DNA from 3 places in the Streptomyces sp. NPDC059861 genome. Region 2 is predicted to be linked to each of the others. Evidence: predicted binding sites of a transcription regulator. Region 2 holds the regulator's gene; each other region holds the start of a gene.

Region 1 (12,929 bases), on a different contig from region 2:
CGGATGATCGCCGTGTCCGTGACGCCGCGCTTGACCCGCTCGGCCTCCAGGTCGTAGTAGACCTTGCCCGCGCAGAAGACGACCTTCTTCACCGCGGCCGGGTCCACCGACGCGTCGCCGATGACCGGGCGGAAGCCGCCCGTGGTGAACTCCTCCGCCTTCGACGCGGCGGCCTTCAGGCGCAGCATCGACTTCGGCGTGAAGACGACCAGCGGCTTGTGGTGCGGGTTGTGCACCTGCCACCGCAGGAGGTGGAAGTAGTTCGACGGGGACGTGGGCATCGCGACCGTCATGTTGTTCTGGGCGCAGAGCTGGAGGAAGCGCTCCGGGCGGGCGGACGAGTGGTCCGGGCCCTGGCCCTCGTAGCCGTGGGGGAGGAGCAGCGTCACACCGCTCGTCTGGCCCCACTTCTGCTCCGCCGACGAGATGAACTCGTCCACGACCGTCTGCGCACCGTTGACGAAGTCACCGAACTGAGCCTCCCACAGCACGAGTGCGTCGGGGCGGGCCAGCGAGTAGCCGTACTCGAAGCCCATCGCCGCGTACTCGGACAGCAGGGAGTTGTAGACGTTCAGGCGTGCCTGGTCCTCCGACAGGTACTGCAGCGGCGTGTACTCCTCGCCGGTGCTGCGGTCGATGATGACCGCGTGCCGCTGGCCGAAGGTGCCGCGCTGGGAGTCCTGGCCCGCGAGGCGGACCGGGACGCCCTCCAGGAGCAGCGAGCCGAAGGCGAGGGTCTCGCCCATGCCCCAGTCGATCGTGCCGTCCTCGACCATCGACGCCCGGCGCTGCAGCTGCGGCAGCAGACGCGGGTGGACGGTGATGTGGTCGGGGATGTTGACCTGGGACTCGGCGATCCGCTTGACGATCTCCGAGGAGACGGAGGTGTTCACGGCGACCGGGAACTCGGCCTGCGCGTCCGGGGTCTCCACCGTCGCCGGCTGCGAGGTGGCCTCGCGGACCTCGGTGAAGACCTTCTCCAGCTGGCCCTGGTAGTCCTGGAGCGCCTGCTCGGCCTCCTCCAGGGTGATGTCGCCGCGACCGATGAGGGACTCGGTGTACAGCTTGCGCACCGAGCGCTTCTTGTCGATCAGGTCGTACATCAGCGGCTGGGTGAAGGCCGGGTTGTCCGACTCGTTGTGACCGCGGCGGCGGTAGCAGATGAGGTCGATCACCACGTCCTTGTTGAACGCCTGGCGGAACTCGAAGGCCAGTCGCGCGACGCGGACCACGGCCTCCGGGTCGTCGCCGTTCACGTGGAAGATCGGGGCCTCGATCATGCGGGCCACGTCGGTGGCGTACATCGAGGAGCGCGAGGACTCGGGCGCCGCGGTGAAGCCGACCTGGTTGTTGATGACCACGTGGACCGTGCCGCCGGTGCGGTAGCCCCGCAGCTGCGACATGTTCAGGGTCTCGGCCACCACGCCCTGGCCCGCGAAGGCCGCGTCGCCGTGGATCGCCACCGGCAGGACCGTGAAGTCCGTGCCGCCCTTGTTGATGATGTCCTGCTTGGCGCGGGCGATGCCCTCCAGGACCGGGTCGACCGCCTCCAGGTGCGAGGGGTTCGCGGCCAGCGAGACCGTGATCTGCTCGCCGTCCAGGCCCGTGAAGGTGCCCTGGGCGCCCAGGTGGTACTTCACGTCGCCGGAGCCGTGCATCGACTTCGGGTCGAGGTTGCCCTCGAACTCGCGGAAGATCTGCGCGTAGGACTTGCCGACGATGTTGGCCAGCACGTTCAGGCGGCCGCGGTGGGCCATGCCGATGACGACCTCGTCCAGGCGGGACTCGGCCGCGCTGTCGATGACCGCGTCCAGCAGCGGGATGACGGACTCGCCGCCCTCCAGGGAGAAGCGCTTCTGGCCGACGTACTTCGTCTGCAGGAAGGTCTCGAAGGCCTCCGCCGCGTTCAGGCGGCGCAGGATGCGCAGCTGCTCCTCGCGCTCCGGCTTGGTGTGCGGGCGCTCGATGCGGTCCTGGATCCACTTGCGCTGCTTGGGGTCCTGGATGTGCATGAACTCGATGCCGGTGGTGCGGCAGTACGAGTCGCGCAGCACGCCGAGGATGTCACGCAGCTTCATCAGGGACTTGCCGGAGAAGCCGCCGACCGCGAACTCGCGCTCCAGGTCCCACAGGGTGAGGCCGTGCTCGGTGATGTCCAGGTCGGGGTGCTTGCGCTGGCGGTACTCCAGCGGGTCGGTGTCGGCCATGACGTGGCCGCGGACCCGGTAGGAGTGGATCAGCTCGAAGACGCGGGCGGCCTTGGTGACGTCGTCGTCGTGGCTGGCGTCGATGTCCTTGAGCCAGCGGACCGGCTCGTAGGGGATGCGCAGCGCCTCGAAGATGTCGTCGTAGAAGCCGTTCTCGCCGAGCAGCAGGTTCGCGACCTGGCGGAGGAACTCGCCGGAGGCGGCGCCCTGGATCACCCGGTGGTCGTAGGTCGACGTGAGCGTCATGACCTTCGAGATGCCGAGCTTGTTCAGGGTGTCCTGGGAGGTGCCCTGGAACTCCGCCGGGTAGTCCATGGCGCCGACGCCCATGATCACCGACTGGCCGGGCATCAGGCGCGGGACCGAGTGGACGGTGCCGAGGCCACCGGGGTTGGTCAGGGAGACCGTCACGCCGGTGAAGTCGTCCATCGTCAGCTTGCCGTCGCGGGCGCGGCGGACGATGTCCTCGTAGGCCTGCCAGAACTCGAAGAAGTTCAGCGTCTCGGCCTTCTTGATCGCCGCGACGACCAGCTGGCGGTCGCCGTTCGGCTTGACCAGGTCGATGGCGAGACCGAGGTTGACGTGCGGCGGCTTGACGAGGGTCGGCTTGCCGTCCTTCTCGCCGAACGACCAGTTCATCGCCGGCATGGCCTTGATGGCCTGCACCATCGCGTAGCCGATCAGGTGCGTGAAGGAGATCTTCCCGCCCCGGGCGCGCTTCAGGTGGTTGTTGATGACGATGCGGTTGTCGAAGAGCAGCTTCACCGGGACCGCGCGGACCGAGGTGGCCGTCGGCAGCTCCAGCGAGGCGTTCATGTTCTTCGCGACGGCGGCGGCCGGCCCGCGCAGCGTGACCAGCTCGGGGCCGTCGGGGGCACCGGCGGCAGGCTCGGCGGCCTTGGCCTTCTGCTGCTGCGGCTTGGCGGCGGCCGGGGCGGGAGCCGGGGCCGGGGCCTTCGGCTGCGCGGGGGCCTGAGCCGGCGCGGCAGCGGCGGGCTTCGGCGCTGGAGCCGCGGGTGCGGCCGGGGCCGCCGGAGCGGGCTGGGCGGGCGCCTGAACCGTGCTGGTGGTCTCCGCGGCCCCCGCGGCCGCGGGGACCACCGGCGCCGGGGTGGCAGCCGCCCCCGGCTTGTAGTCGGCGAAGAAGTCCCACCAGGCGCGGTCTACCGAATTCGGGTCCTGGAGGTACTGCTGATAGATCTCGTCGACGAGCCACTCGTTCGGACCGAACGCGGCAGCGGGATTCTTGCCCGCTTGGTCTGCGTCGGTCGAGATGCTCGATGCGTTACTGGGGGACTGTGGCGACACGGCGGCAACCGCCCTCTTCCGCTTCACAAGGTGATGGACAGCGGGAATCAAGGCTACGCCTCCCTGACCGTGAAGGTCAGGCCAGGTCCGTTCAACGTCGCGCACATCACATCGAAGGGCGTGTTTCGGGGGTTGAAATGGCGGGAAACAAGCGTGGTTCTGTTGCGAAAGGGGTGCGACGACCCGGGCCCGGCGCGTACGCGGCGCGGGCCTCTGCCTGATCACACGTGTCCTGCTGTGCGGACGCCCGTGGATCTTGTGGCTCCGCTTCGAACTTTACGTCAACTTGGCAGAGAAGGCAGGCCCGGAAGGGTGATAAGAATCCGGCAACCCCGCTCGGATTCGGCCACTCCGATCCTGCCGCCGTGCAGATCCACCGCCCAGCGGGCGATCGCCAGGCCGAGGCCGGTGCCGCCGTCGCTGCCGGGGCCGTGCGGCCGGCTGACCGCCCCCCGGTTGAAGCGCTCGAAGACCCGGTGCCACTCCGAGCGCGGAATGCCCGGACCCTCGTCCAGAACCTCCAGCTCCAGCGACTCCGGCAGCGACCCGCGCCGCGCCTTCACCGTCACCCGGCCGTGCGGGGGGCTGTGCTTGACCGCGTTGTCGATCAGGTTGACGACGACCTGGTGGATCCGCTCCGGGTCGGCGTGCGCGGTCAGCTCCGGCGGGGACACGTCGAGGTGCAGATGGACGTCCGTACGGGTGTGGCTGCCCGAGCCGGAGGCCATGCCCGCGCGCGCGGAGGCGACCATGTTGGCCTCCTTCAGCACCCCGGACAGATACGGCCACACCTCGAAGCGCCGCTGCTTCAGCGGTACGACGCCGTTGTCCAGGCGGGACAGGTCGAGCAGCGTCTCGACGAGGCGCCCCAGCCGCTCGGTCTGTTTCAGGGCCGTGCGCATCGTCTCGGGGTCGGCCTGCGTGACGCCGTCCACGATGTTCTCCAGCACGGCGCGCAGCCCCGCGATCGGGGTCCGCAGCTCGTGCGAGACGTTGGCCACCAGCTCCTTGCGCTGGCGGTCCTCGGCCTCCAGGTCGTCGGCCATGCGGTTGATGGTGACGGCCAGGTCGCCCAGCTCGTCCCAGCGGTTCTCACGCACCCGGCGTGTGTAGTCGCCGTGCGAGATCGAGCGGGCCACGGCGTTCATCTCGTCCAGCGGCGAGGTGAGCGAGTGCGCCACGAACTGCGTTATCAGCAGTGTGGCGATCATCGAGAACACCGTGATGAAGCGCAGCTCCGTCTCGGTGCGCAGGGCGATCATCATCAGGCCCGTGGTGATCAGCACCGAGATGACGACCAGCGCGCCCAGCTTTGTCTTGATCGAGAACGGGCGTACGCCGCCCCAGGGTTCCCCGGGGCTCCTCCGTGCGGCCGACCGCCCTTCGCTCATGGCGTCGGTGTCTCCAGCGCGTAGCCCACGCCGTGCACCGTGCGGATCCGCTCGGCGCCGATCTTCCGGCGCAGCGCCTTGATGTGGCTGTCGACGGTCCGGGTGCCGGAGGCGTCCGCCCAGTCCCACACCTCGGCCAGCAGCTGCTCCCGGGAGAGCACCGCGCGCGGGGTGTTCGCCAGGCAGACGAGCAGGTCGAACTCGGTGGGCGTGAGGTGGACGTCCTCGCTGCGCACCCGCACCCGGCGCTGCGCGTGGTCGATCTCCAGCTCGCCGAGGCGCAGGATGCCGGTGCGCGGCGTGGCGGCCGCGACCGCGGCCCGCTCCACCCGGCGCAGCAGCACGTGCACGCGTGCGGCCAGCTCACGCATGGAGAAAGGCTTCGTCATGTAGTCGTCGGCGCCGACGCCGAGGCCCACCAGCATGTCGGTCTCGTCGTCGCGCGCGGTCAGCATCAGCACCGGCACCGGCCGCTGGGCCTGCACACGACGGCAGACCTCCAGGCCGTCGAAGCCCGGCAGCATGATGTCGAGGATCAGCAGATCGGGCTGCCAGGCCTCGGCCGTGTCGACGGCGGCCGGACCGTCGCCGGCCGTCTGCACGAGAAAACCCTCGGCACGCAGGCGGGCCGCGATGGCGTCGACGATCGTCGGGTCGTCCTCGACCACCAGAACCCGGCGCTGTGCGCCCGGGGTGGCCGCCGCCGTGCCGTTCTGGGAGGTGTGTGTCTGCTCCATCGCCCGCCCCTGAAGTGTGCTTTCCGGAATCCGTGGGGTGATCCCATGACTGCGATTGACGCTTGAATGATCGGCGTCAGGCAAGCAGGGTACGGGGAGTCACCGCAGCTCGGCTATTCAGGTCGGACGCCGAGGTGCACGACGTCGGGAACGCCCCGGGCAACCGGGATCTCTTCGGTACGCACATGCCGGAAACCGGCATTCCGCAAGGTTCCTTCAAATTCCGGGGAGGGTTTCGCCGACCATACGGCGAGTACCCCGCCTGGTCTCAACACCCGTGCGCAGCCTGCGAGTCCGGCCTTCGAGTACAGCCCTGAGTTGGCCTCCGTGACGGTCCAGTCGGGCCCGTTGTCGATGTCCAGGCACAGCGCGTCGAACGTGTCGGAAGTCTCATTGACGTAGGCGATCAGATCCGCTTCGACGATCCGCGTGCGGGGGTCGGCAAGCGTTTTGCCCGAAACCGTGGAAAGCGGGCCCGCGCGGTGCCAGTCGATGACCGCGCGTTCCCGCTCGACCACCGTGATCCGGCCCCAGCGTGGGTTGCCTCCGGCATGTGCGAGCGAGAATCCGACGCCGAGGCCGCCGATCAGTACCCCCGGGTCGGGGCGGTCGTCGAGGGCGTCGAGCGCCGCGTCGACCAGCAGCCGTTCCGAACGTCCGTCGGAGGTGTCCATCAGGAAGCAGCCGTTGGCGATGATCTGCAGCAGCGCCCCGTGCCGCCGCAGCACGACCTCGCCGTACGGGCCCTCACGACGGTCCAGGACCTCGGGGATGTCGTAGGTGGTGGGCATCGGCCCATCCTGGCACTTCTCTGACGGAATGTTGACGGAATTGCGGAGACCTCATCTACAGGAGGAGGCCCCTCGGCAGGGAGGCGGTCCCCCGCACCCAGGGATCCTCCTCGATCGCTGACAGCGAACGCCTCCAGGGGAACAATGCGCCGCGGCCAAGCATTGAGTCGGCATAGCTCAACTTGACTGCCGAAGGGGAGATCATGGCTTCGACGTCCACACCGCTCACTCTGCCCGTGCTGCCGCTCGACGGCGAGGTCGTCCTGCCCGGCATGGTGGTCCCGCTGGACCTGAGCGACGCAGATGTCCGGGCGGCGGTGGAGGCCGCGCAGGCGGCTGCCCGTGCCACGTCCGGGAAGCCCAAGGTGCTGCTGGTGCCGCGCAACGACGGCGCCTACGCGAGCACGGGTGTGCTCGGCACGGTCGAGCAGGTCGGGCGGCTCGCCGACGGTGACCCGGGCGCCTTGATCAGGGGCCGGAGCCGGGTGCGGATCGGCGCCGGGACCACCGGGCCGGGAGCGGCGCTGTGGGTCGAGGGGACCAGCCTCGACGAGAACGTGCCGGACCCGTTGCCCGGGCACGTGACAGAACTGGTCAAGGAGTACAAGGCGCTGGCCTCCGCATGGCTGAAGAAGCGCGGTGCCTGGCAGGTCGTCGACCGCGTGCAGGCCATCGACGACGTGTCCGCCCTCGCCGACAACTCGGGGTACTCGCCCTTCCTGACCCTCGACCAGAAGATCCAGCTGCTGGAGACCGCCGACCCCGTCGCGCGCCTCAAGCTCGCCACCCAGCAGCTGCGCGACCACATCGCGGAGCAGGACGTCGCCGAGACGATCGCCAAGGACGTCCAGGAGGGCGTCGACAAGCAGCAGCGGGAGTTCCTGCTGCGGCGTCAGCTGGAAGCCGTCCGCAAGGAGCTGCGCGAGCTGAACGGCGAGCAGAAGGGCGAGGAGTCCGACGACTACCGGGCCCGTGTCGAGGCCGCCGACCTGCCCGAGAAGGTCCGTGAGGCCGCGCTCAAGGAGGTCGACAAGCTGGAGCGGTCCTCCGACCAGTCCCCCGAGGGCTCATGGATCCGCACCTGGCTCGACACCGTGCTCGAACTGCCGTGGAACGAGCGGACCGAGGACGCGTACGACATCCAGGGCGCGAAGGCCGTGCTGGACGCCGAGCACGCGGGCCTGGAGGACGTCAAGGAGCGGATCACCGAGTACCTGGCGGTGCGCAAGCGGCGTGCGGAGCGCGGGCTCGGGGTCGTCGGCGGGCGGCGCGGCGGCGCCGTGCTGGCCCTGGTCGGCCCGCCGGGCGTCGGCAAGACGAGCCTCGGCGAGTCCGTGGCCCACGCCATGGGGCGGAAGTTCGTCCGGGTCGCCCTCGGCGGCGTGCGCGACGAGGCCGAGATCCGCGGGCACCGGCGTACGTACGTCGGCGCGCTGCCCGGCCGGGTCGTCCGCGCCATCAAGGAGGCCGGGTCGATGAACCCGGTCGTGCTGCTCGACGAGATCGACAAGGTGGGGTCCGACTTCCGGGGCGACCCGGCCGCGGCCCTGCTGGAGGTCCTGGACCCCGCGCAGAACCACACCTTCCGCGACCACTACCTCGAAGTCGAACTCGACCTGTCCGACGTCGTCTTCCTGGCCACCGCGAACGTGCTGGAGGCCATCCCGGAGGCCCTGCTCGACCGGATGGAGCTGGTCCGTCTCGACGGGTACACCGAGGACGAGAAGGTCGTCATCGCCCGCGACCACCTGGTGCCGCGACAGCTGGAGCGCGCCGGGCTGGAGAAGGACGAGGTGACCCTCGACGAGAGCGCGCTGCGCAAGCTGGCGGGCGAGTACACCCGCGAGGCGGGCGTGCGCAACCTGGAGCGGTCCGTCGCGAGGCTGCTGCGCAAGGTGGCGGCCCAGCACGAACTGGGCGAGCGCAAGCTGCCGTTCACCGTCACCGACGAGCACCTGCGCGACCTGATCGGCCGGCCGCACCACGTCCCCGAGTCCGCCCAGGACCCGGCGGAGCGGCGCACGGCGGTGCCGGGTGTCGCGACCGGCCTCGCGGTCACGGGCGCCGGCGGTGACGTGCTGTTCGTCGAGGCGTCGCTGGCCGACCCCGAGACGGGCGCGGCGGGCCTGACGCTGACCGGTCAGCTGGGTGACGTGATGAAGGAGAGCGCGCAGATCGCCCTGTCCTTCCTGCGCAGCCACGGCGCCGAGCTGGAGCTGCCGGTCGCCGACCTCAAGGACCGGGGCGTGCACATCCACTTCCCGGCGGGCGCGGTGCCGAAGGACGGCCCGAGCGCGGGCATCACCATGACGACCGCGCTGGCCTCGCTGCTCTCCGGCCGCCTGGTCCGCACGGACGTGGCGATGACCGGCGAGGTCTCGCTGACCGGCCGGGTGCTGCCCATCGGCGGCGTGAAGCAGAAACTGCTCGCCGCGCACCGGGCGGGAGTCACCACCGTGATCATCCCCAAGCGCAACGAGCCCGACCTGGACGACGTCCCGGCGGAGGTGCTGGACAAGCTCGACGTCCACGCCGTCACCGACGTCCGCCAGGTCCTGGAGCTGGCGCTGTCGCCGGCCACGAACGGCGCGGCGTCGGAGGTTCCGGTCGCGGCGTGACGGGCGCGACCGGAAAGGCAAGGCCCGGGTCCCCTGAGGGAGGCCCGGGCCTTCGCCGTGCGGCGGCCGTGGCCCGCCGCGTCCGGGCCGGTCCGGGTGTACTCCAGGTGACCGTCGGGGGCCCGGCGGCTGCCGTCGGCCCGCGCCTGCGAAATACTGACAGTGCTGCGGTGACGACCGCCGTCGGCGGCAGGTTCCACGACCAGGAAAACGGATCAGGGTGCTGACGTGCACGAGGGTGGAAACGACGGCAGACATCACGGCGAGGCGGATGCGTCGCGAAGTGGTGTGGACCAGGAGTTCCTGGAGCTGGAGCGCGAACTGACGGTGTTCCTGCGGCGGGCCCGCGCCAACCAGGGCGAGATGGCCCGCGAGGTCCACCCCGACCTGGAGTCGGCGGCGTACGGACTGCTCGTGCGCCTGGACGAGTGCGGTCGGCAGCGGGCCACCGACCTCGCCGCCTACATCGGGGTGGGCAAGGCCACCATGTCGCGTCAGCTGCGCGCCCTGGAGGACCTGGGGCTGGTGGCCCGTGAACCGGATCCGGCGGACGGCCGCGCCTGGCTCGTGCACCTCACCGAGGAGGGGCGCGCCCGGGTGCAGCGGGTCCGTGTGGCCCGCCGCGCCCGTTACGTCAGCAAGCTCGACCACTGGGACCGCCGCGAGGTGGCCGAACTGGCACGGCTGCTGCACCAGATGAACTCCGGGATGGAGAAGTAGCGCGGGGCGCTCACAGCTCCGCGTAGACGACCGTCGCGTCGTCGTGGGTCTTGCTGCGGCCCAGATACGTCCGCTGCTCGCGGTCGGCGGCCTCCAGCGCCCGTACCCGGTCGACCAGGGCCTCGGCGCCCTGCTTGCGGACCACGGCGAACAGGTCCGCCCAGTCGCCCTCCCGGAAGGTCTCCGTCCACCGGCTCGCGCCGTCCGTCAGCGCGGCCAGCGCCCGCACCCGGTCGCGCGGCAGCACCCCGGTCACCGCCCGCGCGGCCACCGACGGATCCGCGGCGGCGGTGAAGAAGCCGCCCTCCTTGTTGCGGACCGTCGCGTCGACCAGGGCGTCGGTGGCCAGGGTCGCCCGGGGAAGCCTGGCCAGGCGGTCGTCGAGGCACGGGGTGACCAGACCGTCGGGGGACTCCACCAGGAGGGCCGAGTCGGAGAGGACCAGGTACTCGACGGTCTCCTGCGACCAGCGGGCGAGGACCACGGTTGCCTGTGGGGTTCGCGGGTGAGAAAGGTCACAGGTTTCCCGGTGTGCCTCGGCGGTGCGCGCGATGGCACGGGCCAGGGCGTCGGACAGGGGGACATCCGGGAGCGAAACGGTCAGTTCGGTCAGGGCCCCGCCCAGACGCGCGGTGTACCAGTGAACGGAATGCAGACAGCCGCTGCCGTCCCTCGGTGGGGTCACTCCGTCCAGCACCACGAGGGAACCGCCCTGTCCGCAGACGGGTAGTCCGACGCTGGCGAAGTCCTCGTTGGGGCGGGCCGGGTCGCCCGGCAGGGAGAGAAGTTCCGTGCGCATCCGGCCAGTCTGCACGAGCCCTTCACAGCGTCCGCGAAAGGGTGGCAAGGATCGCCGGATCACCGTAGTGCCGCAGGTCAGCCGCCGGATTTGGGTTGGAATGGCGGAGTCCGGGAACACGTGGCGGCGAATACTGCCAAAGCCCGCCGTCGACGTCCAACCGGCCCGCCGTGCGGCGCCGACGCAAGCGCAGGAGGAACTTGCCCGCCAACTCCCCTCCGAGGTTCACTCCTTCGGGTGGCCGGTCAGGTGATGTGCGATGACCGACCACCGGCACTGGGAGGGTCGGGGACCGTACGTACCGGGTGGTGTGCACACCAGTTGACGGAGCGTCACCCGGGCCCATGGGTACACGAGTCAGGAATGCGAGCACCGGTGCAGAAGACGCGGCCTCGGCGCACAGGCAAGCAGACGGCCTCCGAGGGGAGCGCGGAGCGCACCTCGGTCGGCAAGGGCCGTAAGACCCACGTGCGCAACCGGCTCATCGTGGCCGTGGCGGTCGTGGCCGCCGCCATCGCCGGCGCGGGCACCCCCTCGGTGATCGCCGCCTCCGGGCAGTTGAGCGACAGCCAGGACCTGGTGACCCTGGGCGGGCAGACGCAGGACGCGCTCGCCCTCGCCCACTCCCTCGCGGACGAGCGGGACGAGGTCACCTCCTACATCGCGGCCGGCCGGCCGAAGGCCAAGGCGCCCTCGGAAGAGCGCAGCGCGCGGGTGGACCGGCAGGTCGAGGAGCTGCGCGCCAACACGGACACCCCGGCCGGGCTGCGCTCGGACCTGGACGGCATCGCCGGCGTGCGCAGGGCGGCGCTCACCGGGCAGAGCGGCGCTCTCGAAGCGCACGAGGCCTACTCCGAGGCCATCGCCGAACTCCACCGGCTCGCCGAGGACCTGGCCGAACAGCTCCCGCCCCGCGCGGGCTCCGGCGCCCACGCCCTCGCCGAACTCGACACCGCCGTCCAGCAGGCCGCCGCCACCCGGGGCCTGCTCCTGGCCGCCCTCAGCGTGCCCAGCAGCACCGAGTCGGTCTACGACCCCGTCACCGGCCTCACCACCGAGACCAGCGTCTCCTCCGAGGCCGACAGCAAGCGGCGTGCCGCCCTCACCGCCGCCGCCCAGCAGGCCCGGGTGCGTTCCGATGCCGCGCTCGCCGAATTCCACGACACCGCCACCAAGGCCGCCCGCGGGAGCTACGACTCCACGGTCACCGGCCCCGAGGTCAACTCGGCCGACAAGTACCTCGCCGACCTCACCGACCAGCCCACGCTCACCGACGCGGACCTCGGCATCGGTGCCGACAAGCTGAACGCCGCCCTCACCGCCCGTATCGACCTGATGCGCGGCGTCGAGTCCTCTCTCTACGAGCGCCGCACCACCGGTCTCGAGCAGCTGCGCGACGACGACGTCACCGCGCTGGAGATCCGCATCGCGATCCTCGGCGCCCTGATGCTGCTCGCCGTCGGCGTCGCCACCGGCATGGCCCGCGGCCTCACCCGCCCGCTCGCCGTGCTGCGCATCGGTTCCGCCCGGCTGGCCGCCGCCGAGAACCCGGCCGCCGAGGAACCGGTCAAGTTCACCGGGCGCAACGACGAGTTCGCCCAGGTCGTCCGGTCCGTCAACGCCCTGCACGCGCACGCCGCCGGTCTGCACGAGCGGATCACCACCCTGGAGTCCGACCGCAAGCACCTGGTCGGCCAGCGGCAGAGGATGGCCGACGCCCGCGCGGAGCTGCGCTCCGAACTCGCCGATTCCGCCGCCCAGCTGGACCGGCTGCGCGACAGCATCGGCGGCACCTTCGTCAACCTCGCGCTGCGCACCCTCGGCCTGGTCGAGCGCCAGCTCGGCGTCATCGAGAGCCTGGAGGAGCGCGAGCAGGACCCCGAGCGGCTCGCCACCCTCTTCAAGCTCGACCACTTCGCCACCGTCATGCGCCGGCACAGCGAGAACCTCCTCGTGCTGGCCGGCACCGAGCACGTCCAGCAGCACGCGGGCCCGGTCCCGATGGTCGACGTCGTACGGGCCGCGGTCAGCGAGATCGAGCGGTACGAGCGGGTCCGGATCACCGCGCTGCCGCCGCACGCGCACATCGCCGGGTTCGCCGCGGACGACCTGTCCCACCTGCTGGCCGAACTCATGGAGAACGCCACGTCGTTCTCCCCGCCCGACCTGCCCGTCGAGGTCTCCGGCTGGCTGCTGGAGAACGGCGAGGTGATGCTCTCCGTCCAGGACGAGGGCATCGGCATGACCGACGAGCGGATGACCCGGCTCAACGCCCGGCTCAGCGACTTCGACCCCGAGGCGCCCTACGACCAGGAGGGCGCCGACGGTCTCGGGCTCGGCCTCTACGTCGTCGCCCGG
Region 2 (12,929 bases):
CCTCGGTCTGCCCGATGAGCCGCCTGCCGATCTCGTCCTCCATCCGCAGCAGCTTCTGCGTCTCGCCCTCCAGCAGCCGGCCGGCCGGGATGCCGGTCCAGGAGGCGACGACGTCCGCGATGTCGTCGGAGCCGACCTCCTCCTTGACCATGGTGTCCTTGGCGACCTCCTCCTCGGCCTCCGAAGCTGCCTCCAGGTCCCGCTCCACGCCCGGGATCTCCCCGTACAGCAGCTTGGAGGCGGTGTCGAAGTCGCCGTCGCGCTGAGCGCGTTCGGCCTGCCCGCGCAGTTCGTCGAGCTTCTCCTTCAGCTCACCGACCCGGTTGAGGGACTGCTTCTCCTTCTCCCAGCGGGCGTTCAGGCCGCGCAGCTCCTCCTCCTTGTCGGCGAGGTCGCGGCGCAGCTTGTCCAGGCGCTCGCGGGAGGCGGCGTCGGTCTCCTTGCTGAGGGCCAGCTCCTCCATCTTCAGCCGGTCGACGGCGCGCTGGAGTTCGTCGATCTCGACCGGCGAGGAGTCGATCTCCATACGGAGCCGGGACGCGGCCTCGTCGACGAGGTCGATGGCCTTGTCGGGCAGGAAGCGTGAGGTGATGTACCGGTCGGACAGGGTCGCGGCCGCGACCAGCGCGCTGTCCGCGATCTGCACCTTGTGGTGGGCCTCGTAGCGCCCCTTGAGTCCGCGCAGGATGGCGATGGTGTCCTCGACACTGGGCTCGGCGACCAGCACCTGCTGGAACCTGCGCTCCAGCGCCGGGTCCTTCTCGATCCGCTCGCGGTACTCGTCGAGGGTGGTGGCACCGACCATGCGCAGCTCACCGCGGGCGAGCATGGGCTTGAGCATGTTGCCCGCGTCCATGGCCGAATCGCCACCGGCCCCGGCGCCCACGACGGTGTGCAGCTCGTCGATGAAGGTGATGATCTGCCCGTCCGAGTCCTTGATCTCGGCGAGCACGGTCTTCAGCCGCTCCTCGAACTCGCCGCGGTACTTCGCCCCGGCGACCATGGCGCCGAGGTCGAGCGCGACGAGCCGCTTGTTGCGCAGGGACTCGGGGACGTCACCCTTGACGATCCGCTGGGCGAGCCCCTCCACGACGGCGGTCTTGCCGACGCCCGGCTCACCGATCAGCACGGGGTTGTTCTTGGTCCGCCGGGACAGCACCTGCACGACCCGCCGGATCTCCTGGTCCCGCCCGATGACGGGGTCGAGCTTGCCCTCCCGGGCGGCGGCGGTGAAGTCGGTACCGAACTTCTCCAGGGCCTTGTACGACCCCTCGGGGTCGGCGTTCGTCACCCGGCGGCCGCCGCGCGCCGTGCGGAAGGCCGCCAGCAGCTTCTTCGCGCCGGCGCCGTGCCGGGTCAGCACCTCGCCCGCCGCGCCGCCCTTCGCGGCGATCCCGATCAGCAGGTGCTCGGTCGAGACGTACTCGTCCTTGAGCTCCTGGGCCCTGGCCTGGGCGTCGGCGATCACGGCGAGCAGGTCCCGGTTGGGCTGCGGGGGCGCGACCGTGGAGCCGGTCACGCTGGGCAGCTGGGCGAGGACCTTCTCGGTGCCGGCGCGTACGGCCGCCTGATCGGCGTCAACCGCGGCCAGCAGGTCGGTGACGTTCTCGTTCTCCCGCCCCTGGAGCAGAGCGAGCAGCAGGTGCGCGGGGGTGAGGTCGGCGTGTCCCTCGGTCACGGCCCGGTTGCCGGCCGCGTTGATGGCGTCCCGGCTCCGGTTGGTCAGCTCGGCGTCCACGTGTCCGTTCTCCTCCTTGCGTGAGCGACTGACTCAGGCAACTTCCACAAAGTTGAGTCTATTCCACTCAAGGGCGTAGGTGGGAGCGACCCGGGGTCTCTATGGAGTAACCCGGAGGAAGCCTTGAACGCGCCATCGCCAGGGAGCGGCACTTTCGGCCACACTCGAACGGGCATCGGATAGTCCGGGATAGCGCGAAAAATGCGCAAAAACTGCAGCGGCGTCACCGTGTTCAGGTCACGGTGACGCCGCTGCGGGGGGAAGCACCTGAGCGATCTGTTACGACGGGGGAATCGCGTCAGGCACTGCGGGGGGTGGCCGAGATGGTCATGGCGCCGGATGGCTCCGGCTCCGCCAGACGATGGTCCCGCTGGTCCAGGTTCACAAAGATCATTCCGTACCGGATGGCGCACCGCACCGGCTGCGGCGCCCCCCGAGGCCGCCGCAGACACCGATACGCCCGCACGTCGTCGTCATCGTCCCTGGTGACGACGACGGGCTCACCGAACACCGTCACCATCAACGAGTCACCGCTGTGGGGGATGGCGGTGGCCAGATCGATGAAGTGCCATCCGGATCGATAGGCGGTGGCCATCTCTCTACGGAAGGAGCGGTCGTCGGGTGGAGTGGTCATGATCAGTCCCACGTGGTGTCAGCCGGGAACGCCAGAGCGTCTCCATCACCGGACACCGCTGATACTGACCGCACAACGTCCGTCGCCGCATCACTCTTCGCACCAGAGAGGCCACTCAGTGTTCCGAAGGCCACAACGGCGGAGAAGGCGGCGACAAGCACCGAGCGAAGCATTCTCTTACGCATAGTCGGCTTCGTCCTCACTTGAAGGTCCCCTCTTCCCCCGTCGGATAAGACGATGGCTCATTCAGGCACGTCATGGCCACACAATCGATGCATCATGTTCCTGCATGTTCAGGACCCTGGGGGGTGGAGATTTGGCATCGAATGGGACGAAGGCGACGCATCCTCACGCGGTGACCGAGCTGTGTGACGAAGGCGGTCGTCTCTATGCCAACGCCCTCCGTACAGGACGTATCGCCCGTACGGAGGTGGAAGCCGCGCCCTGCCTGATGGAGTTCGCCCTGCTCCACCCCGATCCGGACGACCCGGACTGGCTGCTGCCGCTGCCGCCGTCCGTCGCCCTGGCCCAGCGGCTCAATCCCATTGAGCGCGAGATCACCGAGCGTCGGCGGACGTCCATCGAACTGGCGGACGTCTTCGCGCCGTTCATGTCCATCGGGGCCCAGCAGGTCACGCCCGCGCACTCGATCACCGTCCTGGAGGGTCTGGACCGGATCAACGACGCGCTCGACCTGGCCACCGCGCAGTGCCGGTCCGAGGTGCTCACGGTGCAGCCGAGCCGAGGCAAGCGCCCCGAGAACCGGCTCATCGAGGCGATGGAACGCGACCGCACGCTCATCGAGCGCGGGGTGCGGATCCGGACGCTCTACCAGCACACCGCCCGCTACAGCCCCGAACGGCTCGCCTACATGGAGCAGTTCGCCGACGGGAAGGCGGAGTACCGCACCATCGACGAACTGGTCGAGCGGCTCATCATCTGCGACGAGAGCGTGGCCTTCATCCCGGTCCGCGACGACCGACAGGTCGCCCTGGAGCTGCGCCACCCCGGCCTGGTGAGCTACCTGATCAAGGTGTTCGAGTTCATGTGGAGCCGCGCGGTCCCGCTCAGCGCCGGCGCCCCCTACGAGACCGCGCCCGACGGCATCTCCGAGGTCCAGTACTCCATCGCCAAGCTGCTCGTGGAGGGCCACGTCGACGAGGCCATCGCCCGGCGTCTGGGCATGAACGTCCGCACCTGCCGGGCCCACATAGCCAAGCTGGCCACGGCCCTGGGCAGCGGCAGCCGCGCCCAGCTGGGCTATCTCATCGCACAGTCGGGGATGCTGGAGCGCGAGCACTGAGGCCTGCGGCGCCGGAGCCGCGGGCGTCGGGGCCGAGAGCGTCGAGGCCGCGGGCACTCAGGCCGCCGACGCCGGAGGCGAGAGCACCGGGCCGAGGCCCTGGCGCCGGGAGCGCCAAGGACAGGAGACGCCGGGCGCCGCGAGGACCGGGGTCGAGAGCACTGAGACCTGCGCCGCCGGAGCCGGGGGCACGGGGCCGAGAGCGTCGAGGCCGCGGGCACTCAGGCCGCCGACGCCGGAGGCGAGAGCACCAGGCCGAGGCCCTGGCGCCGGGAGCGCCAAGGACACGAAGCACCAGTCGGGGATCGGTGACCCGGACGGTGTGGAGCAGAGCGGGGCTCACGGGGCCTCAGCGGGCCGTTGGGGAGCCTTGGTCGGGGAGGGTGAGCTCCGCGGCCGAGAGTGGCCGCGCGGGGCCGTCCAGGCCGACCTGCGCTATCCGGACCCCCAGTTGCGTCCGGCTCGCCGCCCCGAGCGTCTCGGAGAGGCGGGCGATATGGGCCCGGCAGGTACGGACGCTGATGCCGAGCCGCTCCGCGATCACCGCGTCCTGGTGCCCCTCCGCCAGCAGCGCCGCGATCGACTGCTCACGGTGGGAGATGCCCTCGATACCCGTGTCCGGGAGCGGGGCGGTGAGGGGGATCGCCAGCCGCCACAGGCGCTCGAAGACCGTCACCAGGTACTCCACCAGCGCCGGGTGCCGCAGCTCAAGGGCCATCGTGCGGTCCGCGTTCGCCGGGATGAAGGCGACCGTGCGGTCGAAGAGGATCAGGCGGTCGATGACCTCGTCCAGGGTCCGGGCCTCGACGGCGTCGCCCATCAGCTCCAGGTAGTTGAGCAGCCCCTGGCCGTGCCGCGCGACGTGGTTGTACAGGTCGCGCATCCGCACGCCCCGCCCCCGCAGCGCCAGCGCCCGGTGCAGGCCCTCCGACAGCTCGTGCTCGCGCCGGATGCCCCCGGGCTGCACGGTGAGCACCTCGGTCGTGCACGCCGCCGTGGCCTCGTCGAGCGCCGCCTGGATGCGTGAGGGGCCGTCCAGGACCCGGATGGCCATGCCCTCCGAGGAGGAGGCCTGGCCGCCGAGTCCGGCGTACCACTCGAAGGCCGCGACCGCCGAGCCCACCCGTCGCTGACTGACGCTGATCTCGTCGTACACCCCGCGCAGCAGCCGGGTCATCACCTCCTGCGGGGAGGTCGGGACCAGCCAGTCCATGTCGTCGGGGTCGGGGTGCAGCAGGGCGAGTTCCAGCAGACAGGGCACCGGCTCCGCGTCGCGGCGCGGCACACGGCCTCGCCGTACGGCCCGGGAATACACACGATCCCCGGCCTCGCACAGTCGGTCAGCACCATGCGGATGCTCGTCCGTCCCGTGCCCGGCCATGGCCCATTCCACCCCCGGTTCCAGCCTCTTCCGCAGCGCAACTATGCGCGGACCGGACCTGCACCGCAACACGGCTCCCTCCTGGGTGACCGTGGGAAACCGCCGGTATGGCCAGAATTCTCCCTCCCCCCGCCCGTCACATCGCAACAAGCTGACGGCGGCGTGTTCAGGCCCCGCCGAGGTCGGCACCGCCCGGCCGCGCGGCCCGGACCGCGCTCGGAAATCTGACCGGAAGAATGACCGAAGGGGCGGTGCGCTCCGAGCGCGAACCACCCCTCCACCCACCCGTGCACCGCACCGGCCGCCCGTTACTTGAGGCCGAGCTCCGCGCAGGCGTCCTTGTACTCGGCCGTGCAGATCTCGGCGACCTTGTGGATGCCGTCCGCGACCACCGTGTCCTTGATGTTCTCGCGGGTCAGCGCGACCACCGACACCAGCTGGGCCGGGATGCCCTTGTGGGTCGGGCTGTCGACCCGGTCGCGGGCGAGGGCGTCGAACTGGATGTCCCTGCTCTGCACCTTGGCCACGGCCATCTCCGCGGCGGCCTCGGCCTCCTGCGGGTAGGACTTGTAGACGCTCATGTACTGCTCACCGGAGACGATCCGCTGCACGCCCGCGAGTTCCGCGTCCTGTCCGGTGATGGGCGGCAGATCGGTCACGCCGGCCGCCTCCAGGGCCTTGATGACGCCGCCGGCCATGCCGTCGTTGGCGGAGTACACGGCGGCGATGTTGTCCTTGCCGATCTTCTCGATCGCCTCGGCCATGTTGGCCTCTGCGTTCTCCGGCTTCCAGTCCTTGGTGTCGAAGGACTCTTCGATCGTCACCTTGCCGCTCAGCTCCGACATGGCGCCCTGCTTGAACTGCTTGGCGTTCGGGTCGGTCGGCGAGCCGTTCATCATGACGATCTTGTCGGCGCTGTCGATCTCGCTGCCCAGCGCGTCGATCAGGGACCGGCCCTGGACCTCGCCGACGAGTTCGTTGTCGAAGGAGATGTACGCGTCGATGGGGCCCTCGGCGAGCCGGTCGTAGGCGATGACCGGGATGCCCGCTTCCTTGGCCTTCTCCACGCCGCCCGCGATGGCGTGCGAGTCCACGGCGTCCAGCAGGATGACGTCGACCTGCTCGTCGATCATCTGCTGCATCTGGCTCGCCTGCTTGCCGGCGTCCGCGTCGGCGTTGGCGTACTGGACCTCGCCCTGGTTCTTGGTGAGCGCGGCCACCCGCTCCCTGATGATCGGGTAGTCGAACTTGTCGTACCGCGTGTTGGCCGTCTCCGGCAGCAGCAGGCCGACGGTGATGTCGTTGCCCTTGGTGGGGCTCGCGTCGCTGCTGTCGCCGGTCGCCCCCAGTACGCCACAGCCTGCCAGCGACAGGGTCAACGACGATGCGACCACGGATATGGCGATACGACGACGCATGGATGAGCCCACTTCTGCTGCTTCCGGAGGTGGCCGCGGCACTGCGGCCCGGATGACTGAAAAGCCAACGCGTCAGCGCCCCTCAGCGTCAAGGGAAATCACTTAACGAGATGGCAACATCACGTTCCGCTTAGCCCGTGAACACGCGGCGAAACCTCCTCCCGAGACCCTCTACGATCCCTCCATTCATGGGGAGTTGAGGCACAGAAGGAGCCCCGTACAAGCAGTCCCTTTCGTCACGTGTCGTGATCACGAGCGCGTACCGGACTCGCCCGAACCCGACAGAGGACCGAATGAACCCAGCCAGCAGAACAGGGAGAGCTCACCCCCCCGGGTTCCGGTCACCCGCGTCTGGTCGCCCCGCTGACGGCCGCTCACGCGAAAGGGCCGGGAGGTTCGCCTCTCGGCTCCTCCCGGCCCCTTCCAGCCGTACGGCTTTCGCCGCGCGCCTCAGTCGCCCTGCTGCTGCCGCTTCGGGCGCCACACCACCAACGCGCTGGTCTGCTGCACCTCCTGGTACGGCACCAGGTCACGGCGGTAGGAGGCGTGCACCGCGGCCTCACGCTGCTGCATCGCCGCCGCCGCGCCGTCCAGCGCGCCCTGGAGCTCCGCGACGCGGGACTGGAGTGCCGCGACCTGATTCTCCAGTTCGATGATGCGTTTGATGCCGGCCAGGTTGATGCCCTCGTCCTGCGACAACTGCTGCACCTGGCGGAGCAGTTCGATGTCGCGGGCCGAGTAGCGCCGGCCCCGGCCGGCCGTGCGGTCCGGAGACACCAGCCCCAGCCGGTCGTACTGACGCAGCGTCTGCGGGTGCAGGCCGGACAACTGGGCCGCCACCGAGATGACGTAGACCGGGGTCTCCTCGGTCAGCTCATAGGGATTGCGTCGACGGCCGTTGATGTCCATGGCTGACTCATGCTCCCTTCGCGGACTGGAACAGCTCCGCCCGCGGGTCCTCACCCGCGGTCGCCTCGCGATACGCCTCCAGTGCGTCACGAGCCTTCCCCGTCAGGTCCTTGGGGACACTCACCTCGACGGTGACCAGCAGATCCCCTCGGGTGCCGTCATTGCGGACCGCGCCCTTGCCGCGGGCCCGCATCGTACGGCCGTTCGGCGTGCCCGGTGGCAGCTTCAGGGTGACCGAGGGACCGCCCAGGGTCGGGACCCTGACCTCGCCGCCGAGGGCCGCCTCCGTGAACGTCACCGGGACGGTGACGGTGAGGTTGTCGCCCTTGCGCCCGAACACCGGGTGGTCCTTGACGTGGACGACGACGTACAGATCGCCCGCCGGGCCGCCCCGCTCGCCGGGCGCGCCCTTGCCGCGCAGCCGGATCCGCTGGCCGTCCGAGACCCCGGCAGGGATGCGCACCTGCATGGTCCGTGAGGACTTGGCGCGGCCGCTGCCCTTGCAGACCTCGCAGGGGTTCTCCGCGATCAGGCCGCGACCCTTGCAGTCGGGGCACGGGTCGGTCAGGGAGAAGCCGCCGCCGGAGCCGCGTGCCACCTGGCCGGTGCCGACGCACGTCGGGCACACACGGGGCGTGCCGTTGGCGTCGCCGGTGCCGGAGCAGGCCTTGCACGGCGCCTGCGAGGACATGCGCAGCGGGACCGTCGCGCCCTCGATCGCCTCGGTGAAGCTGAGGGTGACCTCGGACTCGATGTCCTGGCCGCGCCGCGGCTGGGTCCGGGTGCCGGTCGTCGGGCCGCCCCGGTTGAAAAGGCCCCCGAAGACGTCACCGAGTCCGCCGCCGAAGCCGCCGCCCGCTCCCCCGCCCTGGCCCTGGGCGCCGCCGAAGAGGTCGCCCAGGTCGAAGTTGAACGAGCCGCCGCCGGCGCCGGGACCCGGGCGGAAGCCGCCGTTGCCGAACAGGGTGCGGGCCTCGTCGTACTCCTTGCGCTTCTTGGGGTCGCCGAGGACGTCGTTCGCCTCGGAGATCTCCTTGAAGCGTTCCTCGGCCTTGACGTTGCCCTTGTTGGCGTCCGGGTGGAACTCGCGGGCGAGCTTGCGGTACGCCTTCTTGATCTCGGCCTCGGTGGCGTCCTTGGGGACGCCGAGGACCTTGTAGTAGTCCTTCTCGATGAAGTCCTTGGTGCTCATCCTCGACGTCCCTCCTCTCTCATCCGTTCAACGTCAGCCCTCGTCCGGGCCACCGCTCTCCTTGTCGTCGGCCTGCGCGTCGCCCTCGTCGGCGGGCTTCACGGTCTGCGCGCCCGGCTGGGGCTCGGCGACGGCCACCCGCGCGGGGCGGATGGTGCGCTCGCCGATGCGATACCCCGGCTGGAGGATCGCGACGCAGGTCGTCTCCGTGACGTCCGGCGCGTACGAGTGCATCAGGGCCTCGTGGATCGTCGGGTCGAAGGGCTCGCCCTCCTTGCCGAACTGCTGAAGGCCCATCTTCGCCGCCACGGTCTCCAGCGACTCGGCGACGGACTTGAAGCCGCCGACCAGCTCGCCGTGTTCCCGGGCCCGCCCGATGTCGTCGAGCACGGGCAGGAGCTCCGTCAGGAGGTTCGCGATCGCGATCTCCTTGACGGTGATCCGGTCGCGCTCCACCCGGCGGCGGTAGTTCTGGAACTCGGCCTGGAGCCGCTGGAGGTCCGCGGTGCGCTCGTTGAGCGCGGTGCGCACCTGGTCCAGCTGGGCCACCAGAGCCGCTGTCTGGTTCGCGTCCCCGGCCGGGGCCGCCCCCTCCTCCGCGGAGGGGGCGGCGGCCTGCGGCTCGGCGTCGTCAGGAGTGGCGCCGGAGGGGACGTCGGGCTTCTCGTCGAAGCCCGGGGTCTCCTCCGTCACGCGGCACCGTCCTTGCGCTCGTCGTCCACGATCTCGGCGTCGACCACGTCGTCGTCGGCCTTGGGCTGCCCGGAAGCGCCGCCCGCGGTGGCCTGGGACGCCTGGGCGTCGGCGTACATGGCCTGGCCCAGCTTCTGGGAGACGGCCGCGACCTTCTCCGTGGCGGTGCGGATCTCGGCGGTGTCCTCGCCCTTGAGCGTCTCCTTCAGCTCGGCGACGGCGGCCTCGACCTCGGTCTTGATCTCGCCGGGGACCTTGTCCTCGTTGTCCTTGAGGAACTTCTCCGTCTGGTAGACGAGCTGCTCGCCCTGGTTCCGGGACTCGGCGGCCTCGCGGCGGGCGTGGTCCTCCTCCGCGTACTTCTCGGCCTCTTCGCGCATCCGGTTGACCTCGTCCTTCGGCAGCGAGGAGCCACCGGTGACGGTCATCTTCTGCTCCTTGCCCGTGCCCAGGTCCTTCGCGGTCACGTGCATGATGCCGTTGGCGTCGATGTCGAAGGCGACCTCGATCTGCGGGACACCGCGCGGGGCCGGCGGCAGACCGGTCAGCTCGAACATCCCGAGCTTCTTGTTGTACGCCGCGATCTCGCGCTCGCCCTGGTAGACCTGGATCTGCACGGAGGGCTGGTTGTCCTCGGCGGTGGTGAAGATCTCGGACCGCTTGGTCGGGATCGTCGTGTTCCGCTCGATGAGCTTCGTCATGATGCCGCCCTTGGTCTCGATACCGAGGGACAGCGGGGTCACGTCGAGGAGCAGGACGTCCTTGACCTCACCCTTGAGGACACCGGCCTGGAGCGCGGCGCCGATGGCGACGACCTCGTCCGGGTTGACGCCCTTGTTGGCGTCCTTGCCGCCGGTCAGCTCGCGGACGAGCTCGGCGACGGCGGGCATCCGGGTGGAGCCACCGACGAGGACGACGTGGTCGATCTCGCCGAGCTGGATGCCGGCGTCCTTGATGACGTTGTGGAACGGCGTCTTGCAGCGCTCCAGCAGGTCCGCGGTCAGCTGCTGGAACTGGGCGCGGGTGAGCTTCTCGTCGAGGTGCAGGGGGCCCTCGGCGGAGGCGGTGATGTAGGGGAGGTTGATCGAGGTCTCCGTGGAGGACGACAGCTCGATCTTCGCCTTCTCGGCGGCCTCACGCAGGCGCTGCAGCGCCATCTTGTCCTTGGCCAGGTCCACGCCGTGACCGGACTTGAACTGCTGCACCAGGTAGTCGACGACGCGCTGGTCCCAGTCGTCACCACCGAGGTGGTTGTCACCGTTGGTGGCCTTCACCTCGACGACGCCGTCGCCGATCTCCAGCAGCGATACGTCGAACGTGCCGCCACCGAGGTCGAAGACCAGGATGGTCTGGTCGTCCTTGTCGAGGCCGTACGCCAGGGCGGCGGCCGTCGGCTCGTTGACGATGCGCAGGACGTTCAGACCGGCGATCTCACCGGCCTCCTTGGTGGCCTGGCGCTCGGCGTCGTTGAAGTACGCCGGGACGGTGATGACCGCGTCGGTCACCTTCTCGCCCAGGTAGGCCTCCGCGTCCCGCTTCAGCTTCTGCAGCACGAAGGCGCTGATCTGCTGTGGGTTGAAGGGCTTTCCGTCGAGCTCGATCTTCCAGTCCGTGCCCATGTGACGCTTGACCGACCGGATGGTCCGGTCGACGTTGGTCACTGCCTGGCGCTTGGCCACCTCGCCGACCAGCACCTCGCCGTTCTTGGCGAAGGCGACGACGGACGGCGTGGTCCTGGCACCCTCGGCGTTGGTGATGACGGTGGGCTCGCCGCCCTCCAGAACGCTGACGACGGAGTTAGTCGTGCCCAGGTCGATGCCGACCGCACGTGCCATGGTTGATTCCTCCAGCTGACTTGAGTGGAACAGGCTCAAGTGTGCATGACGTCCGCGCCGGGGTCAACAGACCTGAGTCGTACCGACTCAACTCTTATCCGTTCCTTACACGCAGGTGCCCCGTGACCTGCAAGGACGCGGAAGGATGCACGGAGGTTTCCGTCAGCCGAGCGCGCGTCTTCACCCGCAGCAGTCCGAGTACGAGGAGCAGCGCGGCCCCCGCGACGCCGAGCACGGCGGCCTCGCCCGCCCACCCGGTGTGCACCAGGACGCCGACGAGCACCCCGGCGAAGGCGAGGGTGCCCAGCACCACGGTCACACCCTGCGGAGTGAGCCCCAACCGCCGCAGCCGGTGCGCCAGATGGTCGGGGCCGGGCCGCCGGGTCAGCCGCCGTGCCAGCACCACGAGCAGGACGTCGGCGCTCACCACGGCGGTGAACGCGAACAGCGGGCCCGCGGAACTCCCCGGCGCGTACCCCGCCCGGGTCAGCACAACCGCGGCGGCGAGCACGAACCCGGTGAACAGCGCCCCGCACGCGCCGAGCGCGATCCGCGCGGGATGCCAGTTGTGCATCAGGAACCCGGTCAGCGCGGCCGCCAGCACGCTCAGCAGCACCGCGAGCCCGTCCATCACCTCGACCGCCGCGCACACCCCCACCCCGAAGGCGGTCACCACTCCGACGGTCCCCACCAGCGCGTCCGCGTGATCGAGCGCCCGGAAGGCCACGGCGACGGCGGCGATCCACCCGACGGCCAGCACCCCGCCGACGACGCCGATCTCCTCGTAGGGCACCACGCAGGCCGCCGCCCCCGCCGTACCGCACAGCAGCAGCCGGGCCCGCAGCCGCCACAGGTCCGCCATCAGCCCGAGCAGGGCGACGGCGCCGGCGGCGACCAGGAGCCTGCCGACGCCGGAGCCGAGCGGGGCGACCCCCGTCCACTCGCCGGTGCCCGCGACGGCGAGGGTGGCGAGCACGACGGCCACTCCGCCGAGCAGCGGAACGGGGCGGGTGCGGCGGCGCCGGTCGAGCAGTCCGAGGCGCAGCGCGAGGGCGCGCAGGACGGCCGTGAGCAGCGAGGCGAGGAAGAGGGCCGCGACAGCGGCGGCGATGCCGTAGAGCACGGTCTTAAATTAGGCGTGAATCTATCAATTTGGTACGAATAACACGTTCAGTTCGCGAGGTAACGCGTTCGGTTCGTGAGGCGACCCTCAGCGATTCAGATCACTCCATGCCTGGCTACAGTGCGACGAGGGATGCGGGTAGTCTCAGACGGACTGGGTAAGTTACCGCTTAGTAATCTCCCTCGCAGGCCCGAGGAGCCCCCAAATGCAACTCGCCGCGATCATCGTGTCGCTGGTCCTGACCGTGGTCGGCGTCGCCCTGCTCGCGCGCGCCATCGGTCAGTTCGTCCGGTATTTCAAACTGGGCCAGCCCGTACCCGCCGGCACCCGGACCGACAACCCCTACCAGCGCAGTGTGACGCTGGTACGGGAGTTCCTCGGCCACACCCGTATGAACCGATGGGGCATCGTCGGCGTCGCCCACTGGTTCGTGGCCGTGGGCTTCCTGACACTGCCGCCGACTCTCGCCCAGGCGTTCGGCCAGCTCTTCCAGGCCGACTGGATGCTGCCCGTCATCGGCGACTTCCTGCCGTTCGAGCTCTACATCGAGTTCATCGGTGTGATGACGATCCTGGGCATCGCCGTCCTCATCGTCATCCGGCTGCTGAGCCTGCCGTCGCGGCCCGGCCGCAAGTCCCGCTTCGCGGGCTCCAAGTCGGGCCAGGCGTACTTCGTCGAGTACGTCATCCTCACCATCGGCCTG
Region 3 (5,832 bases), on a different contig from region 2:
ATTGCCCGCCATCAGGTTGACCGAGTCGGTCAGATCACGCCAGACACCCGCGACCCCGGGCACCTTGGCCTGGCCGCCGAGCCGCCCCTCGCTGCCGACCTCCCGGGCGACCCGCGTGACCTCGTCCGCGAAGGCCGAGAGCTGGTCGACCATCGTGTTGACGGTCTCCTTCAGCTCCAGGATCTCGCCGCGCGCGGGGACGTCGATCTTCTGGGAGAGGTCACCCTTGGCCACCGCCGTGGCCACCTGGGCGATGTCGCGGACCTGGGTGGTGAGGTTGCCGGCCATGGCGTTGACCGAGTCGGTCAGGTCGGCCCAGGTGCCGGAGACCCCCGGCACCTCCGCCTGGCCCCCCAGCGTCCCCTCGGTGCCCACCTCGCGGGCGACGCGGGTGACCTCGGACGTGAACACGGACAGCTGGTCCACCATGCCGTTGAACACCGTGGCGATGTCGCCCATGAGGCCGTCGGCGTCCTCGGGCAGCCGCGTGCCGAAGTCACCGTCCCGCACCGCTGTCAGGCCCGCCAGGAGCCGCCCGAGCTCCTGGTCGCCCGGCACCGACTCGGTGACCTCGCCCGTGTTGCTGGTCATGCGCACCCTCGTTCCCCTCCCCGGGGCAAAGCCGACTGTTCATGGATCTGCGCGACGAGAAATACGCCGCAGGCTAGCAGTCTCCAGGGTGCGCACAAACTCTCCCCCCTACGTGCACATACGGGGGATCACCTGGCCGGAAACAGACCACGGAACCTCTCGGGCGGCACCGGGTGAAGGAGATTCCGTGACGCCGTCCGGCGGTCAGGCCGCCCCGCCCTTGGTGTCCTTCTCGTCGTCGACGATCTCCGCGTCGACCACGTCCTCGTCCTGCGGGGCGGCACGCTCCCCGTCGCCTCCGGCGGCGCCCTCGGCGGGCGTCTGCTGGGCCTGCGCGTACATGGCCTGGCCCATCCTCTGGCTGACGCCGGCGAGCTTCTCGACGGCGGTGCGCAGTTCGCCGGTGTCCGCCTCGCGCTCCAGCGTCTGCTTCAGTTCCGTGATCGCCGACTCGACCTCCGACCGGGTGTCGGCCGGGACGCGCTCCCCGTTCTCGCGGAGGAACTTCTCCGTCTGGTAGACGAGTTGCTCGGCCTGGTTGCGTGTCTCGGCGGCCTCCCTGCGCCCCCGGTCCTCCTCGGCGTACTGCTCGGCCTCCCGCATCATGCGGTCGATGTCGTCCTTGGGCAGCGCCGAGCCACCGGTGACGGTCATCTTCTGCTCACGGCCGGTCGCCAGGTCCTTGGCCGAGACGTGCATGATGCCGTTGGCGTCGATGTCGAAGGCGACCTCGATCTGCGGGACGCCGCGCGGGGCGGGCGGCAGGCCGGTGAGGTCGAACGTGCCGAGCTTCTTGTTGTAGGCGGCGATCTCGCGTTCGCCCTGGTAGACCTGGATGCCGACCGACGGCTGGTTGTCGGTGGCGGTCGTGAAGATCTCCGAACGCCGGGTCGGGATCGTCGTGTTGCGCTCGATCAGCTTGGTCATGATGCCGCCCTTGGTCTCGATGCCCAGGGACAGCGGGGTGACGTCGAGGAGCAGCACGTCCTTGACGTCGCCGCGGATGACACCGGCCTGGAGGGCGGCGCCGACAGCCACCACCTCGTCCGGGTTGACGCCCTTGTGCGGGTCCTTGCCGGTGAGTTCCTTGACCAGGTCGGTGACGGCCGGCATCCGGGTGGATCCGCCGACGAGGATGACGTGGTCGATCGCGGCGAGCTTGACGCCGGCGTCCTTGACCGCCTGGTGGAAGGGGGTCTTGCAGCGGTCGAGGAGATCGGCGGTGAGCTCCTGGAACTGGGCGCGGGTCAGCTTCTCGTCCAAGTGCAGCGGGCCTTCGGCGGAGGCGGTGATGTACGGCAGGTTGATCGTCGTCTCCGAGGAGCTGGACAGCTCGATCTTGGCCTTCTCGGCGCCCTCGCGGAGCCGCTGGAGCGCCATCTTGTCGTTGCCGAGGTCGATGCCGTTCTGTCCCTTGAAGCGCTTGACCAGGTACTCGACGATCCGCTGGTCCCAGTCGTCGCCGCCGAGGTGGGTGTCGCCGTTGGTGGCCTTGACCTCGATGACGCCGTCGCCGATCTCCAGGAGCGAGACGTCGAAGGTGCCGCCGCCCAGGTCGAAGACGAGGACGGTCTGCTCCTCGCCCCGGTCGAGGCCGTAGGCGAGGGCGGCTGCGGTGGGCTCGTTGATGATCCGCAGCACCTTCAGGCCCGCGATCTCCCCGGCTTCCTTGGTCGCCTGCCGCTGGGCGTCGTCGAAGTACGCCGGCACGGTGACCACCGCGTCCGTGACGTCCTCGCCGAGATACGCCTCGGCGTCCCGCTTCAGCTTCTGCAGCACCCGCGCCGACAACTCCTGGGCCCGGTAGCGGGTGCCGTCGACGGAGCCCTCCTCGGGGAACCGCCAGTTCGCGTCCCCCATGTACCGCTTGACGGAGCGCGCGGTGCGCTCGACGTTGGTCACGGCCTGCCGTTTGGCGACCTCGCCGACGAGTACCTCGCCGTTCTTGGCGAAGGCCACGACCGACGGTGTGGTCCTGGCCCCCTCCGCGTTGGCGACGACCGTGGGGTCGCCGCCCTCCAGGACGGCCACCACCGAGTTCGTGGTCCCGAGATCGATTCCGACCGCGCGTGCCATCGCTGTCCCCTTCCGCCAGGGCGCCCTTGAAGTCCAGCACAAAACTTGAGTGGGCTCCTGTCAACGGGGCCCTAGGTCGTTCATGCGGCCATTCAGGTACATACCCGGGCAGGGCCCGCTCAGTCCGCGCGCGGCTCCCGCACCGGTGCGGGAGGCCCGGCGGCGGGCCCCCCGTTCCGAGGCGCCGCGGTGCCCGGGGCGCCGTCGCGCAGGGCCACGGCCTGCCGCGGGCGGTCGGTGATCAGTACGTCCACGCGCGGGTCGCCGAGGAAGGCGCGCATGGCGGGCCCGTCGTTGACCGTCCACACCATGGTGTACAGGCCGTGCCGGGCGGCCTCGCGCAGCACGTTCGCGCGTGCCAGCCGCTGGTGCACGGCGACGCCGTGCGCCCCGCAGGCCCGCACCCGCCGCATCGGGAACAGCTCGCTCGCCCGGATCGCCGCCAGCCGCGCCGGCGCGATCCCCGCGCCGCCCCGGCCCAGCGACAGGGCCGTCCGCACCGCGGGGAAGGCCTCGGTGATCGCGGCGACGGAACGATCCTCCAGGGTGGTGGCGACGAACCCGTCCCGGCCGAGCAGGGCGACCGCGCGATCGATCAGCGCGCGCTCGTAGCCGGTCTCCTTGAGGTCCAGGTGCGCGACGAGCTTCCCGGCGATCAGCTGCATGACGTCGTCCACGACGGGGACGGGACGTCCGGTGCGCGCGCTGAGCTCGGCGTGAGTGAGCGCGGTCAGTGGCGGCCCGTGGTGCCCCACCCGGGCGTCGTGGTGGACCACGAGCACATCGTCGGCGGTGCGCCGGATGTCGAACTCGGCGTACTCCGCGCCCGACAGCAGGGCGTCCTCGTACGCCTCCCAGGTGGCCGGGCCGAAGCGCTCGGTGCCACCCCGGTGGGCGGAGACGGCGGGACGTGGGGGCATGGCGGTCTGCTCCGAACGGTCGTCCGAACGGTCAGGCCGCCCCCGGAGGGACGGCCTGCGCCGGGTGCCGCCTGTCTCAGGCGAGCTTCGCCGACAGGGTGATCGGGACGGCCTTCAGGGCCTGGCTCACCGGGCAGTTGGCCTTCGCGTCCTCGGCGGCGGCGACGAACGCGTCGTCGTCCAGACCCGGGACGGTGCCCTCGACGGTCAGGACGATGCCGGTGATGCCCTCACCCGGCTGGAACGTCACGTCGGCCGAGGTGACGAGCTTGGTGGGCGGGGTGCCGGCGCCGGCCAGGCCGTGCGACAGGGCCATGGAGAAGCAGCTGGAGTGGGCGGCGGCGATCAGCTCCTCGGGGCTGGTCTTGCCGTTCGCCTGCTCGGCGCGCGACGGCCACGACACCGGCTGCTGGCCGATGCCGGAGGAGTCGAAGGTGACGACGCCGTTGCCCTCGAGCAGGTTGCCTTCCCAGACGGTGTGTGCGGAGCGCGTGGTTGCCACGGTTGTTCCTTTCGCATGCTCTCGATGCGACCCCGTTGCCGGGGTACTCGGCCCCTATCCGATCACATTCCGGCTCACCGCACGCGGAACACCGGACCACGTGCGGTGAACGGCAGCCGGGCGCCTTGGGGAATCAGATACGCGTGCTCGCGCCGCACCCGCAGCACGTCGCACCAGCCGTCGGTGATCACCAGTACCGGCGCCCCCCGGCGGGAAGTCCTCCGCCCGGTGCAGCAGATCGATCCCGGGCTGCAGGACCGTACCGCCGCGCCCGTGCACCCGTACCCGCCCGGCGATCTCGGCGACCGGCAGACAGCCCGCGTCGTCGGCCACCGCGTCGCAGAGGACGACCCGCGCGGCGGGTACGTCACGGGCCTCGGCGTACGAGGCGATGGCGCCCAGCGCCTTGCCGAGCAGTGCGCGCTCCATGGAGCCGGAGGTGTCGAGGACGACGCCGAGGGTGCGCCGGGCGACCTCCTCGGGCGGGAAGTGGCGCCCGCGCGCGGGATGTCGGGGTGGACGCCTGGCGCCGCGCCGGCCGGGCGTACGACCGCACCGGCTCCGGGCGGGGCACGAACTCGTCGAACCAGCGGGCCAGTCGGGCGGGTGACGGTGACGGCAGCCTGCACGCGTCCCGTGTGAGCGGTGCGCGGAGGGGGCGCAGCCGAATGTCGTCACGTCGAATGTGATGCGTCCGCGGGTCCGTCGTGGCTGGTCGCGCAGTTCCCCGTGCCCCTGAGGCGCGCTGCCATCACGGCATACACCAGCACCCCGGCGAACAGGAACAGCACGCCCTGGTAGACGGCCGCGTACCCGGCGCCCGCGACCAGCCACATCGAGAAGGCGGCCGCGACCACGGTGACCACGGTGTCCCGCACCAGTCGCCGGCGGTCGACCAGGTCACGCCGGCCGGAGGCGAGGTGGAAGAGCTGGGCGGCCGTGGCCAGCAGATACGGCACGGTCGCGGTGAACGTGGTGACCAGCACCAGCACCTCGAAGACCTTCGCCGTGCCGGCCGCGTAGTTGTAGACGGTGAGCAGCGAGGCGAGGACGACGGTGACCCCGACGCCGAAGGTCGGCACCCCGCGCCGCTTGCGCGCGAACGCGGCCGGGAACAGCCCGTCCTTGGCGGCGGCGTACGGGGTCTGAGCGCTCAGCAGCGTCCAGCCGTTGAGGCAGCCGGTCATGGAGACCAGCGCGGCGAGGGCGACCGCCCAGCCGCCCCAGCCGCCGCCGAACATGGCGTTCACGGCGTCGGAGAAGGGCGCGGTGGAGTCCACCAGGTCGTCGTGCGCCACCGTGCCGAAGACCGCGAGCGTGCCCAGCAGATAGACCAGCGCGGCGCCCGCGGTGCCGATGACGGTGGCCCGTCCGACGTTGCGGCGCGGGTTCCTGACCTCCCCGGCGCTGACGGCCGCGGACTCCACGCCGAGGTAGGAGAAGAGCAGGATCGCGGCGGAGGCCGAGACCGCGCCGATCGCGCTGCCGTCGCCGGTGTGGAACGGGCCGAGGTTGTCCGCGTCGAAGAAGAACAGCCCGCCGACCGCGACGAGCAGCAGAGGCGCGAACTTCAGCACGGTGGAGACCAGCTGGACGGCGCCGACGTAGCGAGTGCCCGCGAAGTTGGCGAGGGCCGGCAGCCACTGGACGGCCAGCGCGGCGAGGCAGGCGGTCCAGCGGTGGTCGTTCACCGGGATCAGGACGTCGAGGTAGCCGACGGCGGCGACGGCGAGCGCCGCGTTG

Evidence for each region. Region 2 encodes HspR, which represses chaperone genes until heat shock. Its sites were predicted from a motif close to TTGAGNNNNNNNNNCTCAA; they were not measured.
Region 1: the regulator HspR is predicted to act here: its motif matches at 6,597-6,615, upstream of lon (endopeptidase La).
Region 3: the regulator HspR is predicted to act here: its motif matches at 2,713-2,731, upstream of dnaK (molecular chaperone DnaK).

The regions. Positions count from the first base shown of each region.
Region 1 is NZ_JBHWJQ010000002.1:71,372-84,300, reverse strand. Features, by position in the region: gene ACFV6X_RS02455 (multifunctional oxoglutarate decarboxylase/oxoglutarate dehydrogenase thiamine pyrophosphate-binding subunit/dihydrolipoyllysine-residue succinyltransferase subunit) at 1-3,515, opposite strand, end outside; gene ACFV6X_RS02450 (ATP-binding protein) at 3,797-4,906, opposite strand; gene ACFV6X_RS02445 (response regulator transcription factor) at 4,903-5,643, opposite strand; gene ACFV6X_RS02440 (spermidine synthase) at 5,757-6,434, opposite strand; gene lon (endopeptidase La) at 6,638-9,052, shown strand; gene ACFV6X_RS02430 (MarR family winged helix-turn-helix transcriptional regulator) at 9,281-9,772, shown strand; gene ACFV6X_RS02425 (protein phosphatase 2C domain-containing protein) at 9,783-10,571, opposite strand; gene ACFV6X_RS02420 (nitrate- and nitrite sensing domain-containing protein) at 10,947-12,929, shown strand, end outside.
Region 2 is NZ_JBHWJQ010000008.1:79,900-92,828, forward strand. Features, by position in the region: gene clpB (ATP-dependent chaperone ClpB) at 1-1,738, opposite strand, end outside; gene ACFV6X_RS09695 (hypothetical protein) at 2,037-2,372, opposite strand; gene ACFV6X_RS09700 (helix-turn-helix transcriptional regulator) at 2,662-3,675, shown strand; gene ACFV6X_RS09705 (LuxR C-terminal-related transcriptional regulator) at 4,025-5,056, opposite strand; gene ACFV6X_RS09710 (sugar ABC transporter substrate-binding protein) at 5,365-6,474, opposite strand; gene ACFV6X_RS09715 (heat shock protein transcriptional repressor HspR) at 6,925-7,377, opposite strand; gene dnaJ (molecular chaperone DnaJ) at 7,391-8,575, opposite strand; gene grpE (nucleotide exchange factor GrpE) at 8,609-9,268, opposite strand; gene dnaK (molecular chaperone DnaK) at 9,265-11,103, opposite strand; gene ACFV6X_RS09735 (MraY family glycosyltransferase) at 11,198-12,226, opposite strand; gene ACFV6X_RS09740 ((Fe-S)-binding protein) at 12,432-12,929, shown strand, end outside.
Region 3 is NZ_JBHWJQ010000003.1:240,030-245,861, forward strand. Features, by position in the region: partial or broken gene ACFV6X_RS04360 (HAMP domain-containing protein) at 1-591, opposite strand, end outside; gene dnaK (molecular chaperone DnaK) at 796-2,667, opposite strand; gene ACFV6X_RS04370 (glycerophosphodiester phosphodiesterase family protein) at 2,787-3,587, opposite strand; gene ACFV6X_RS04375 (OsmC family protein) at 3,664-4,089, opposite strand; partial or broken gene ACFV6X_RS04380 (hypothetical protein) at 4,164-4,708, opposite strand; gene ACFV6X_RS04385 (amino acid permease) at 4,764-5,832, opposite strand, start outside.